DNA from 3 places in the Devosia sp. GW821-FHT12F11 genome. Region 1 is predicted to be linked to each of the others. Evidence: predicted binding sites of a transcription regulator. Region 1 holds the regulator's gene; each other region holds the start of a gene.
The links. The regulator PhoB, encoded in region 1, activates phosphate uptake and scavenging genes when phosphate is short. The targets are predictions, from matches to a motif close to TGTCATNNANCTGTCAT.

Region 1 (3,274 bases):
CGGTCCTGCCGCCGCTACATGGCGTGCCGTCAGCGATCAAGGACCTGTTCGATTTCAAGCCGGGCTGGCCGACAACCTTCGGCGGGGTGCGGGCACTCAGGGACAACATCGCGCAGTTCTACTGCCCGTTCGCCGAGCGGATCGAAAAAGGCGGCGCCATCCTCGTGGGCAAGACCAACGCGCCGGTGATGGGGTTGCGCGGAGTGACCGACAACTACCTGTTCGGGCCGACCAGCAACCCGTTCGACACGACACGCAACCCGGGCGGTTCCTCCGGTGGCAGCGCAGCGATCGTCGCCGATGGCCTGGTGTCGATTGCCGAGGGCACCGATGCCGGCGGCTCGATCCGCATCCCCGCGGCGTGGTGCGGGGTCTATGGCTACAAGCCGGCCTTCGGGCGCGTGCCGGTGGTGATGCGGCCCAATGCGTTTGCCGGCGACCTGCCCTATGTGTTCGAGGGACCGATCACCCGCACGGTCGAAGATGCGGCGCTGGCGATGAGCGTGCTCGGCGGCTACGATCCGCGCGACCCGCTGAGCCTAGACGAAACGGTTGACTACCTCGGCGCCCTGAAGAAGTCGATCAAGGGGTTCCGGATCGGCTACAGCCCTAATCTCGACGTGTTCCCGGTCGATCCGCGGGTGGCGGAGACGGTGAAGCGGGCCGTCGCCGCGTTCGGCGAAGCCGGCGCAGAGGTCGAGGAAATCAAGCTCGGCATCCGCTATTCGCAGCGCGAGCTGAGCGACCTCTGGCTACGGCTGATGATGCCGCTCAACCTGGGAACGCTGGAGGCGGTGAAAGCCGGTGGGCTCGACCTGCTCGGGCAGCATCGCGGGGATTTCCCACCGGAGTACCTGCACTGGATCGAAAGCTACGGGCAGACGATGACGGCGGCGGACCTCCGCCGCGACCAGGCGATGCGGTCGGAGATTTACGACGCGTTCCAGGCTGCCTTCGCCACCTATGACCTGGTGATCACCCCGACGGTCGCCGCGCTACCAGTCAAGAACGAGGTCGGCGGCAACACGCACGGGCCGCGCGAGGTCAACGGCGAGGCCGTCGACCAGGGGATCGGCTGGTGCCTCACCTACCCGCTCAACTTCACCGGGCATCCGGCCGCGTCGATCCCGGCCGGGCTGGTGGATGGGCTGCCCGTCGGCATGCAGATCATCGGGCGACGCTACGCCGATGCCGATGTACTGGCGGCCAGCGCGACGTTCGAACAGCTGCGGCCGTGGGCGGACAGTTATCGGATCTGTGCGGAGCGGGTGATTTAGGGGACTCGGTTCCACCCACCGGCGTCATTCCCGCGCAGGCGGGAACCCAGTGCGGACTATCGGCCCTCGCTGGCGTTGAGACATCCCACTGGGTCCCCGCCTTCGCGGGGATGACGCCGGTGGGTTTGGCGCTCAACTCACCGCCGCAAAGCGCTCGTCAAAGGCGTAGCCGGCGCCGCGGACGGTGCGGATCGGGTCGGCGTCGCGGTGGCGGTTGATGGCCTTGCGCAGGCGCCCGACATGCACATCGACGGTGCGCTCGTCGACATAGACATCGTTGCCCCAGACGCCGTCGAGCAGCTGCTCGCGGGAGTAGACGCGGCCGGGGTGGCGCATCAGGTATTCGAGCAGGCGGTACTCGGTGGGGCCGAGGTGCACTTCGCGGCCGCCGCGACGGACGCGGTGGCTGGTGCGATCGAGCTCGAGGTCACCGGCTTTCAGCACCGCAGTGACGAGCTGCGGGCTCGAACGGCGGAGCAGCGCGTTGATGCGGGCGAGGAGCTCGGGGATCGAGAACGGCTTCACCACATAATCGTCGGCGCCGGTGGCGAGGCCGCGGACGCGCTCCTCTTCTTCGCCGCGCGCGGTGATCATGATGATCGGGGTGCGCGCGGTTTCCTCGCGAGAGCGCCAGCGCCGGCAGAGTTCGATGCCAGAAAGGCCAGGCAGCATCCAGTCGAGCAGGATCAGATCCGGGACGCCGTCGCGGATGCGCTCCACCGCCTCGTCGCCCGAGGCGGCGGTGGCGACCCGGAAGCCTTCGGCTTCCAGGTTGTAGCGCAGCAGGACGGCCAGATCGGCTTCGTCCTCGACGATCAGGATGGTAGCGGACATCGGATCACCCCTAGAGTGCTTTCAGGACAGCTACGGACCTGAGAGCTCTGGAAATCAAAGGCTTAGACCTTCGCCGTCGCAATGAGACGGCGAAGGGATTCAGCGCGGCTGGCGCTGCTGTTCGTCGGCGCCGAGGTGGCGGCCGGTTTCGAGATAGTAGGCGGCTTCGGCGATGTTGGTGGCGTGGTCGCCGACGCGCTCGAGGCTCTTGGTGCAGAACAACAGGTGCGTGCACTGCGTGATGTTGCGCGGATCTTCCATCATATAGGTGAGCAGTTCGCGGAACAGCGAGTTGTACATCGCATCGACCTCGTCATCGCGGCTGCAGACCTCGACCGCCGCGGCGGAGTCGCGATTGAGGTAGGCATCGATGGCGCTCTTCAGCTGCCGCGCCACCAGTTCCTTCATGTGCTTGACGCCATTGTAGAACTTGGGCGCGAGACCGAGCGACTCGATCTGCATGGCGCGCTTGGCCAGCTGCTTGGCCATATCGCCCGTGCGCTCGAGATCGTTGGCGACCTGGATCGAGGTCACCACCATGCGCAGGTCCGCGGCCATCGGCTGGCGACGCGCGATGATCGACACCGCAGCGTCGTTGATGCGCTGCTGCATGTCGTCGATCTTCTTGTCGAACAGGCGCACGTCCTGGGCCTGCTTGTGATCGAGCTTGAGCAAGGCGACGGCCGACTCGGTGATGGCCTGTTCGACCATGCCACCCATCTCGGAAATGGCCTTGTTGAGGTTGGTGAGTTCGTCCTCGTAAGAGGAAACGATGTGCTCGTTGAGCGATGCCATTCTCGAATTCCTCTCGGATCAGCCGATACGGCCGGTGATGTAGTCCTGCGTCTGCTTGTTCTTGGGATTGGTGAAGATGTCCTCGGTCTTGCCTTCCTCGATGAGCTTACCGAGGTGGAAGAACGCGGTCTTCTGGCTGACGCGGGCGGCCTGCTGCATGGAGTGGGTGACGATGACGATGGTGAAGTTCTCACGTAGCTCGTCGATCAGTTCCTCGATGACGGCGGTGGCGATCGGATCGAGGGCCGAGCACGGTTCGTCCATCAGCAGCACTTCTGGCTTGGTGGCGATGGCGCGGGCGATGCAGAGGCGCTGCTGCTGACCACCGGAAAGGCCGGTGCCCGGCTCCTGCAGGCGGTCCTTCACTT
Region 2 (3,274 bases), 400 kb from region 1:
CCGCCATCGTCCTTGCTGATCACCACCAGTGAGGGGCGCGGGCCCTGGCCGTCGATGAAGTCGGGCCAGTTGGTGCCGGCATCGGCGATCGAGGTGGAGTCCTCACCGTCTTCAAAGCGCAGCTCGCCCGGGTGCTGGATGGAGAGGAACATGGTCTTGCCGTCCGGCGTGAAGGCCGGCGAGCAGACTTCCGAGCCGACCGGCGGCAGGTAGAACAGCTTAGGCAGCGCCTTGCCGTCGCCTTCCGTGTCGGCGGCATAGAGCGCATCGTTGAAGCCGGCATCCGGCGGGCCGTCGGTGGTGACCCAGAGGCGGCCGGCGGGATCGACCGACAGGTTGTCCGGGTCGGTGAACCAGCCATTGGCCGAAGTCTCGGGGTGGCAGAGCGCGTGCGAGGCCGGATCAGTCGGGTCGCCGCAAAGGATGAAGGCATCCCAGGTGTAGTCGGTCGCGGCATGGTCGGGCGCCTCGGGGGCGCCCGGCGGGGTGAGCTCGAGGATATGCCCGTCGGGGTTGGGGGCGCGAGTATTGGCGACGTTGACCTGTTCGCCGGCATCGCCTTCGCCGGCCGGCAAACGATCCTCGTTCTCGGTCATGGCGATATAGACGCGGCCGGTTTTCGGGTGCGGCACGAAGCCTTCCGGTGCGTCCATCGGGGTGGCGCCAAGGAGATCGGCGGCCATGCGGGTGCGGAGCACCACGTCGGCCTGGCTGTGGAAGCCATTCTCCGGCGTCAGCGGCCCCTGCCCCTGCACCAGCGGCAGCCAGGTCAGCTTGCCCTCGGCATCGAAGCGGGCGGTGAAGAGCGTGCCTTCGTCGAGCAGGTCCTTGTTGGCGGCGCGGTCGGTGGGATTCCACGGCTTGGAAGTGACGAACTTGTAGAGGTACTCGAAGTCGTCATCGTCGCCCATGTAGAGGACGACGCGGCCATCGGGGGCCACGGCGACCTGCGCTCCCTCATGGGTGAAGCGGCCGAGCGCGGTGCGCTTCACCGGCTTCGACGCGGGATCGAACGGATCGATCTCGACCACCCAGTCGAACTTCAGCCACTCGTTCGGCTCATTCTCGAACTTCAGGCGGGCGTCGATGCGGCTCAAGGCATAGCCGTCATTTTCTTCCTCATCCCAGCCCTGGCGCTCCACCAGTTCCTGGTCGGGGAGCGTGGTGTAGTCGCCGGCAAAGATGTCCATGCCGCCTTCTTCGCCCGACAGCATGGTGCCCCAGGGGGTGATGCCGCCCGAACAGTTGGAGATCGAGCCGAAGACGATGGTGCCGGTGGGGTCGATGCTGGTCTTCAGTCGGTCGTCGCCGGCGGCGGGCCCGCTCAGGCGCATCTCGGTGCCCATATGGACGCGGCGGTTGTACTGCCCATCGGTGACGACCTGCCATTGGTTGCCGGTCTTCTTGACCTCAACGACGGAGATGCCGGTGGACGCTGCGACGGCGCGGATCTGTGCGTCGGTGAGCTTTTCCCGGTAATCCTCGTCGGTCAGGCCGGGGAACATCAGGTAGGGCGAGGCATATTCGTGGTTCACCACCAGCAGGCCATGATCATTGGCCTCGCTGCCCTGCGGCAGCGACAGGAAAGCTGTGAAGTCGTTGTTATAGCCGAACTGCTTTTCGGCGGCCGCGCCATCGAGGGTCGCGACGTCGAAGGCCGGGCTGTCGGCGAACAGCTTGTCGCCCCACTTGATCAGGATCTGGCGGGAGTAGCCCTCGGGCCAGTGGTCGGTCTTGTCGGTGACGCGGCTCAGCTCGGGAAAGGTGAGGCTCGACGACGAGTTGGTCGCGGCGGCGGCGCGGCTGAAGCCGAGGCCGGAAGTGGCGAGCGCGGTGCCGGCAAGCAGCCCCTTCAGCACGGTGCGGCGGGAATAGCCCTCGGCCATCAGGTCGGAATATTTGGTGGTGAAAGACTGGCGGCGCGTCGGGCGCGCGCGGGTTTTCAAACGATCGGTCATGCTGACGCTCCTGAAATATCGTGGAGCCGTGCGCCCGGCAGGCGACGCCGCTGTGACGGATGGATGACGGTGGGGTGACGGGCGAAGGAGATGCAGCGATGCACCGGCCTTGTCCCCTCTCCCTGAGGAGAGGGTGGTGCAGCTAGGACCGCCAGGTCCGTAGCGGAACCAGGTTGAGGGGCTCAGCTTCTCAACGAGCGTTCGCCGTACCGCTTCACCCCTCAACCGGCCTTCGGCCACCTTCTCCCTCGGGAGGCGCTATTGCGCCCCCTTGGAGGGGAGAAGGGACGTAGCTGCCGGCGGCTCTGTTCCCCCTGGATGCCCTACCCCGCTTCCCGCTCTTCGAACGGCGCCTCGGGCATGGCGTCGGAGGCGAGGACCAGGCGGCGCACGGCGTCGCGGGCCATCGGGCGGGAGATCAGGTAGCCCTGCGCCTCAGTGTAGCCGGCGGCATGCACACCGCGCAGTTGCGCGGCGGTCTCGATGCCTTCGGCGGTGGTCGCCATCATCAGGCGGGCACCGATATCGGCCACCGCGGCGACGATGGTCTCGGCTCCTTCGGCGCTGTCGAGCGCCCTGATGAAGGTGCCATCGATCTTGATCTTGTCGAACGGGAAGGCGAGCAGATAGCCGAGCGCCGAAAAGCCGGTGCCAAAGTCGTCGAGCGCGATGCGGACGCCGAGCGCGCGCAGCTGGCGCAGGGTGTCGAGGCTCTGCTCGGAGTTCTCGAGGAACACCGACTCGGTGATCTCGATTTCGACGCGCTCGTGGGCGATGCCGGAGGCAGCAAGCGCCTGGACCAGCGTGGTGACGAGGTTCCCGCGGACCAGTTGCATCGACGAAACGTTGACGGCGATCTTCAGCTCGCCCGGCCAGCGGGCCGCCTCGGCCAGCGCCTCGCGAATGACCCAGTCGCCGATCGGGACGATCAGGCCGGTATCCTCGGCGACCGGGATGAAGTCGCAAGGCGGAACCAGCCCGCGCTCCGGATGCTGCCAGCGCAGCAAGGCTTCGAAGCCCGAGAAGGCGTGGGTGCGGAGGTTGAGGATGGGCTGGAAATGCAGCTCGAACTCACCGTGCTCGAGGGCGCGGCGCAGGTCGGCCTCGAGCCGGCGGCGGTCGACGCCGATGCGGTTGAGCTCGGGCTCGAAGCAGCGGATGGCGCCGCGCCCGTCGCGCTTGGCGGCGTAGAGAGCGACGTCGGCATTGTGCAGCAGCTCGTCAGGTTCGTTCCCGTCGGCGCCACCCACCGCGATGCCGATGCCGACGGCAATGGTCAGCACCTGGCCGTCGAGGTCGTAGGGTGCGACGGTGGC
Region 3 (3,274 bases), on a different contig from region 1:
GCCGTCTGCCAGAAGAAGCGCCGCCACATCAGCTCCGCCTCGCTGCCGACGATCGGCGGATAGGCGGCGATCTGCTCGATGCTGGCCGAACTCGCCGGCACGCCGGTGATCGAGGTCGGCGGCGGCGGCGGCGAAACCTTGCCGCTGATCAACGTGATGGGATTGATCCCCGCCAGCATCACGATCACCACGCCCAGCGCCAGGACGCCGGACCAGCCGAACCGCTTCACATGCGGCAGTGCACCCGCGGGGATCAGCCCCATTTTCTGTTGTCCTAGATCGAACCCTTGAACGTATCGCACTGGCTCACGTCGCCAGTCTGCATGCCTTTCTTGAGCCACGCCATGCGCTGCGCCGAGGTGCCGTGCGTGAAATTGCGCTCGGCCACCTGCCCGCGGGTCAGCGTGTCGTCACCGATAGCGTTGGCCGCGGTGATCGCCTCTTCGGTGTCGCCCTGCTCCAAGAGGTTCTCGCGGTTGACGTAGTTCGCCCACACTCCGGCATAGCAGTCGGCCTGGAGTTCGACTCGCACCGAATAGGCGTTCTGCTGTTCCTGGCTCATCGACGCCCGCTGGCGATTGAACTCCGGCAGCACCCCGGTCTGGTCCTGTACCGCATGGCCGATCTCGTGCGCGATCACATAGGCCTGGGCGAAGTCGCCCGGCGCGCCGAACTGGCGGCGCAACTGATCGTAGAAGCTGAGATCGATGTAGACCTTCTTGTCGTTGGGGCAATAGAACGGCCCCGAGGCCGACTGCGCCGTGCCGCAAGCCGACTGCGTGGCGCCCGAGAACAGCACCACCTTGGGCGGCTGGTAGGTCAGGTTGTTCTGCTGGAACACCTCACCCCACAGGTTCTCGGTATCCTTGACCACCACGCCGACGAAGTTGGCGAGTTCATCCTCGCCGGCATTTGTCGGGGGCGGCGCCCATTGCTGGTTCTGCGAGGTCGTCGTCCCCCCACCACCGCCCGTAAGAATGTCGATCGGGTTCTGCCCTGTGGCGAACCAGATGATCCCCAAGACGACTATGATGCCGACCAGCCCCAGGCCACCGCCGCCGGCGCGTCCCATCGGGATCGGAATGCGGCCGCCGCCAAGGCCGCCCATGTTGCCGCCACCCTGGCCGCGCCGGTCCTCGATGTTCGAACTGCGCTCACGCCCTTGCCACTTCATCCGGAATCTCCATGGGACCAGCCCAGTAACAATACTGCCATTCGCCTTGCGACAGCAAATTTGACCAAACGGTCCAGAAAGGCCACTGTCACAATTGCCGTCGTCATTCCAACGTCACGTCGCGGCGGCATCTGAAGCCCAGATCGCCATGCGGGATAACCGGCCAGGAGAGCCGACGTTCCGTCTGGTCGCGCTTTGTTCAAATGTTGTGGGAGACGTCAATGAACTACAATTACTCAATTTCCCGCCGCGCCTTCCTCGCCGGCTCGGCGACGCTGGGCGCCGCCGTGGTGCTGCACCCCTTCGCGGTGCAGGCAGCCGCCGGCCAGGCCCACCTCCGCCTGATGGAAACCACTGACCTGCACGTCGCGGTGTTTCCCTATGATTATTACGCCGATGCGCCCAACGACACGCTCGGCCTCGCCCGCACCGCGTCGATCATCGATTCGATCCGCGCCGAAGCCGGCAACTCGATCCTCATCGACAATGGCGACGTCATCCAGGGCAACCCGATGGGCGACTACATCGCCTACGAAAAGGGCTTGACCAACGAGCCGCACCCGATCATCGCCGCGATGAACACCCTGGGCTACGAGGTCGGCACACTCGGCAACCACGAGTTCAACTACGGCCTCGAGTTCCTCGACGCCGCCATCGCTGCCGCCAATTTCCCGATCGTTTCGGCCAACCTCGCCAAGGGCGAACTCGGCGCCGATCCGCTGGCCGACACCACCTATGTTGCGCCCTACAAGATCGTCGAGAAGGAACTGGTTGACGGCGCCGGCGCCAAGCAGACCATCAAGCTCGGCTTCATCGGCTTCCTGCCGCCGCAGATCATGACCTGGGACAACACCCACCTCGCCGGCAAGGTCGACACCCGCGACATCGTCGAGACGGCGAAGGCCTATATCCCGAAGATGCGTGCGGAAGGCGCCGACCTGGTCATTGCCCTCGCCCATACCGGCATCGCCGCCGACACCGGTCAGCCCAAGGCCGAGAACGCCGCCCTGCAGCTGGCTGCGGTCGAGGGCCTCGACGTCATCGTCACCGGCCACCAGCACCTGGTGTTCCCCAACTCCAAGGACTTTGAAGGCCTCGAAGGCGCCGACCTCACCGCCGGGACGCTCGCCGGCAAGCCCGCCGTGATGGCCGGCTTCTGGGGTTCGCATATGGGCCTGATCGACCTGCTGCTCGAAAAGGCCGATGACGGCAAGTGGAGCGTCGTCTCGCATACGGCCGAGGCCCGCCCGATCTTCGAGCGCGTCGAGGGCAAGGTGAAGCCGCTGGTCGAAAGCGTCGCCGGCATCCTCGCCGCAGCGCAGGACGACCACGACGAGACCCTCGCCTATATTCGCCGCCCGGTTGGCGAGACGGCCGCCCCGCTCCACTCCTACTTCGCGCTCGTCGCCGACGATCCGAGCGTGCAGATCGTCAACATCGCCCAGAAGTGGTACCTCACGCAGATGCTGAAGGGCACGGAGTACGAGGCCCTGCCCCTGCTGAGCGCCGCGGCGCCGTTCAAGGCCGGAGGCCGTGGCGGCCCGGACTATTACACCGATGTGCCGGTGGGGCCGGTGGCGATCAAGAATGTCGCCGATCTCTACCTCTACCCCAACACCATCCAGGCTGTGGTGATCACCGGCCAGGATGTGCAGAACTGGCTCGATCGCTCGGCCGGCATCTTCAATCAGGTGGCAGCAGGCGGCGCCGACCAGCCGCTGATCAACCTCGATTTCCCGGCCTACAACTTCGACGTCATCGACGGCGTCACCTACAAGATCGACGTCACCAAGCCGTCGAAATACGGCCCCAAGGGCGAGGACCTCGGCAACACCGAGAGTCGCATCATCGACCTGCAATTCGACGGCAAGCCGATCGATCCAGCGCAGAAGTTCGTGGTCGCCACCAACAACTATCGCGCCGGTGGCGGCGGAACCTTCCCCGGCATCGGGCCCGACAAGATCATCTTCAAGGGCCCCGATACCAACCGCGATATCATCGTGCGCTACATCATCGATCAGAAGACCATCGAGCCCAAGGCGGACAGCAACTGGTCGCTCGCCCCGATCGGCGGTACCGTGCTGTTCGAGACCGGCCCAA

Region 2: the regulator PhoB is predicted to act here: its motif matches at 2,011-2,027, upstream of AC1ROK_RS09660 (PhoX family protein).
Region 3: the regulator PhoB is predicted to act here: its motif matches at 1,276-1,292, upstream of AC1ROK_RS15000 (bifunctional 2',3'-cyclic-nucleotide 2'-phosphodiesterase/3'-nucleotidase).

Annotation. Positions count from the first base shown of each region.
Region 1 is NZ_JBXAPX010000002.1:431,173-434,446, forward strand. It holds gene AC1ROK_RS07690 (amidase) at 1-1,277, shown strand, start outside; gene phoB (phosphate regulon transcriptional regulator PhoB) at 1,410-2,111, opposite strand; gene phoU (phosphate signaling complex protein PhoU) at 2,211-2,906, opposite strand; gene pstB (phosphate ABC transporter ATP-binding protein PstB) at 2,925-3,274, opposite strand, start outside.
Region 2 is NZ_JBXAPX010000002.1:832,300-835,573, forward strand. It holds gene AC1ROK_RS09660 (PhoX family protein) at 1-1,958, opposite strand, end outside; gene AC1ROK_RS09665 (putative bifunctional diguanylate cyclase/phosphodiesterase) at 2,282-3,274, opposite strand, start outside.
Region 3 is NZ_JBXAPX010000004.1:443,963-447,236, forward strand. It holds gene AC1ROK_RS14990 (neutral zinc metallopeptidase) at 1-263, opposite strand, end outside; gene ypfJ (KPN_02809 family neutral zinc metallopeptidase) at 275-1,174, opposite strand; gene AC1ROK_RS15000 (bifunctional 2',3'-cyclic-nucleotide 2'-phosphodiesterase/3'-nucleotidase) at 1,396-3,274, shown strand, end outside.